DNA from 2 places in the Thermoanaerobacterium sp. RBIITD genome. Region 2 is predicted to be linked to the other one. Evidence: riboswitches for the same ligand, from Rfam matches in the RefSeq annotation. Region 2 holds a riboswitch; the other holds the start of a gene.

Region 1 (2,193 bases), 470 kb from region 2:
ATTTAAATTTCTTTCATCTGAATATATAACTGCTATAAGTGGTGTTGGCATTATGGAGCCAAGCATAATTGCTTTGATTACCATCGATGATGTATCAAAGAAAATTGGTAATCCTATAAACAATATTATTCCAGGAAGGTATTTTATAACTAAGCCTTTAAATAGGGATATAATCTCATCTTTATTTAGTTTAAAATCAAGGAAATAGCCTATTACAAATAATGCTAATGTGCTATTTGGAAGTGAAATCTGATATATTATATTTGTTATAAGATTTGGAAATTTAACTCCAGTTAAATTAAGTATAACGGACAATATATAAATATCAAATGGGAAAAAATATAATATCTTTTTAAGGATTTTTTTCTTATCAATTACATCATCTTTTGAAAATATGTACGCGACTATGTAAGCAAGACCAAAGACAATAAACGAATTACCCATATCAAACATAGCAATGTGCATTAATCCATTGTTTCCATAAATCTGTAGAATAAATGGAAATGCAAAAAGTCCTATATTATAACCACATAATGAGACGATAAGAGAACCTTTAGTATGTTTTTCTACATTACATTTCTTAAAAAATAAATAACCAATTACAAATGTAATAAAGCCTAAAGAAAATCCTAAAAATGGTAGTATAAATAAATTAGTATTTATATGAGTATCAATAAAAACCTTCGCTATGCTTGCGGGCAATGTTATGTATATTATAAATTTGTTTAAAACACTACCTGTCGTTGTTGGTAAGATTTTCATTCTTTTAACTATATATCCTAAAAAAATTATGAAGACACTTGTTAAGATTTTTTCACCTATGACAAATTGATTCATATTGATCTCCCTTCATACGTTAATAAATAAATTATACTACATTGAAGTCCTATTTTCATAAAATTTTTCTTAAATCATTACATAAGTAACAAAATTATTAAATTTTTATAAAATATATTAAAGAATAATAAAAAAAATATTAAAAAATTGTTTTGAAAACCTTGACTTTTGTAATAATCTTTGTTAAAATATAAGAAGTTTGTACATATTAGCAATCTTGCCGAATCCTAAAAGGTACGGAGGATTTTTCATATATGGGGTTAATCTGCTATTGCAGTAGGGATGCCTTCTTGTCCCGCACCCGTCAACTAACTCCGGAGGCAAATAATGGAAGGAGATTAGCTATGAATAAAACATTGGGTAAAATAGTATTTGGAGTATCCGTTTTTGGTATGACTGTTGTTGGAAGCTCTATATTTACACATGCATATGCAGAAGGGCTTGGAACTGGAATGGTTACAGGCAACAGCGTAAACATAAGGACAGGTAATAACTTATCATCTAAAGTAGTGACACAATTAAATTGGAATGACATGGTTACAGTACTCGGCCAAGATAATGGTTGGTACCATATAAGACTTGCAAATGGCAACGAAGGATGGATATTTGGTAAATATTTATCATTGAGATTATCAAGTGATAATACTTCAAGAGGAAGTGTCGATAGAAGTACTGTTGCAAGAATGATTGATTTTGGGAAAAAGTATCTTGGAACAAGATATGTATACGGTGGTGAATCCCCGTCAGTAGGTTTTGATTGTTCAGGTTTTACAAAGTATGTTTTTAGCAGTATTGGTATAGATCTTCCAAGAACGGCTGATAGCCAAGCAACGGTTGGTACCAGTATTGACCGCAGCAGTCTTGTACCTGGTGATTTAGTTTTTTTTAAAACTCTCGGCAGTAAATCAATAAATCATGCCGGTATATATATTGGAAATGGGCAATTTATACATGCTTCATCAGGAGCAGGCAAGGTTATGATAAGTTCATTAAGCAGTGGATACTATAATGAACATTATGCAACAGCTAGAAGAGTTGTAAAATAACAAACAAAATCAGAGGGATACTTTATAGTATTCCTTTTTTTATGTGTATATTTAAAACCACGATATTGAGTTATTATTGACTATTTAATAGTATTAATATATTATTATATGTTGTATACAAAGTGTTTTTTTATGGAAGGAGATAACCTAATGGGTTTTATTAGAGATGATATAAGAAATATAGCAATTATTGCTCACGTAGACCATGGTAAAACGACTTTAGTCGATGGTATGTTAAAACAGAGCGGTATATTTAGACAGAATGAAAAAATAGAGGAAAGGGTAATGGACTCAAATGAATTAGAGAGAG
Region 2 (2,193 bases):
AAGGTCTGGAAACTGATGGCTTATATCAACAAGTCTTCTATCCTGCAATCGGGTTTTAGATGAAAGAAATGCGAGAGTCCTCGAACCATCCCACTTTATCTCATATATCCATTCAGAGCTATCAAATACATTTCCCGGTGATGCTAACATCGGTGATATTTTTTCTTCGATCATTGACATTATTTTTTATGCACCTTTCTTTTTACGTACTTTTTTAGAAGTTGTATCATTTTTCACAGAATCTATGCTGGCTTTTAATGCACTTACAAGGTCTAAAACATTTTCTACAGCCGGAGCTTTCTCTGGAATTTCTATCTTTTTATCCTGAATCCTTGATTCAATGACCTCTATTATTGCTTTTCTATAATTGTCATCGTATTTTATTGGATCAAAATTAGCTGTCAGTGCATCAATAAGCTGTTTAGCCATTTTTATCTCATTTTCATGCAAATTGACATCTCTTATAGGTGGCAGTTGTTCTGTATTTCTTATCTCATCGGGAAAATGCATTGTTTCAAGTACCATGTATTTATCATTATAAACTCTAATACATGCTAGATCTTGCTTTGCCCTTATTACGACCCTTGCAATTGCTACACGATTAGTTTCTTTCATCGAATCTCTCAACAAAACATATGGTTTTGCTCCAATGTCTTCGGGTGCAATATAGTATGTTTTATCATAATAAATAGGGTCTATCTTATCTATATCTGTAAAGTCGAGGATATCAATGCTTTTTACTGTCGACATAGGAATCCTTTCTAAATCTTCGTCATCTATGATAACATACTTTCCAGGTTCATATTCATAACCTCTAACAATTTCTTCATCTGATATTTGCCTATTGCAAACAGGACAAATCTTTTCATATTTTATAGGTGATTTACATTCTTTGTGCAGCTGTTTAAAATGTATAGTATGGTCTTCTGTTGCTGCATAAAGCTTTATAGGTATACTTACAAGGCCAAAACTTATAGCACCTTTCCACATTGAGCGCATAATACTACAACTCCTTATAAATAATTTTTATTATTCATATTATATCCACATATTATAGAAAACTTCTGGAAATAAATAGAATTCGGTTGACATTAAGATATAACGATTGTATAATATTAAATAATTATTAAAATAATAAATTTTTTATTAAATTTATTAAAAAATTATTAAATGCCTAATCGAAATGAACGGGGGATTTTTTAGGGGTGAATCCGCATTGCGGTAGGGTTACTCTTTACCGAACCCGACAACTAACCTCGTAGGCGGAAAGAGAGGATGAATCTATTGAATCACAAAAAGTTAGTCGCATCAGTTGTTATATCAATAACACTTATGCAATCACCAAGTGTTTTTGCAATGGAAGTACTAAAATATGGTTCAAGAGGACAGGCAGTGTATAATTTACAAGAGCAATTAAATAGACTTGGTTTTAGCACAGGTGGTATTGATGGAATCTTCGGCAGTGCTACGAAGAATGCCGTAATGTCTTTACAACGTAAATATGGACTTGCTGTTGATGGCATAGTAGGTGCTGCGACAGAGGCAGCAATTCAAAGAGCGGCAGGAAGCGGAAGTGCTACATCAAGAGGCTCCTATGAGCGTACATCAAATTATGACATTGTAAGTATAGCAAAACAGTATTTGGGAACTCCATACGTATATGGCGGAACAACGCCATCAGGTTTTGATTGTTCCGGTTTTGTGCAGTATGTGTACAAAAAAGCAGGGAAGAGCATTGGCAGAACAACATATGACCAATATGATGGTGGAAGGGCAGTAAGTTTATCAAATTTACAACCGGGCGATATAGTATTTTTCTCAACATCTGGCAATGGTCCGACACATGAAGGAATATACATAGGTGATAACCGCATAATACATATGAGCGATTCGAGAAAGCAGGCAGCATATGATGATTTTAGCGGTTGGTTTAGACAATATTATATAGGTGCCAGAAGATATTATTAAGAATAAGAAGATTGCATGTATGTGTACCGTTAATAGTACATATACATGCTTTTTTTCTTTGGAAAAATATTTAAGCTTAAATAAAATCTTAATGGAAGTTCTATATAAATTTGCAGATACATTTACGATTTTCTTAAAATCTTTGCCGATTTGTTAAAAATCAATTTGTACTTTATATAAAGTCAAAAATTGTCGAACATATGTTTTTAATATAAAATTAAAGCA

Evidence for each region. Region 2 has a riboswitch for cyclic di-AMP ahead of CPG45_RS18025 (C40 family peptidase). Riboswitches for the same ligand answer to the same signal wherever they lie in the genome.
Region 1: it holds a riboswitch for cyclic di-AMP, as region 2 does, so the genes downstream of both, CPG45_RS14135 (C40 family peptidase) here and CPG45_RS18025 (C40 family peptidase) in region 2, are expected to answer to the same signal.

The regions. Positions count from the first base shown of each region.
Region 1 covers NZ_LT906662.1:2,924,831-2,927,023, forward strand. The annotation lists gene CPG45_RS14130 (AEC family transporter) at 1-837, opposite strand, end outside; cyclic di-AMP (ydaO/yuaA leader) riboswitch at 1,046-1,176, shown strand; gene CPG45_RS14135 (C40 family peptidase) at 1,182-1,883, shown strand; gene typA (translational GTPase TypA) at 2,034-2,193, shown strand, end outside.
Region 2 covers NZ_LT906662.1:2,453,757-2,455,949, forward strand. The annotation lists gene ligD (non-homologous end-joining DNA ligase) at 1-180, opposite strand, end outside; gene ku (non-homologous end joining protein Ku) at 187-999, opposite strand; cyclic di-AMP (ydaO/yuaA leader) riboswitch at 1,162-1,279, shown strand; gene CPG45_RS18025 (C40 family peptidase) at 1,276-1,968, shown strand.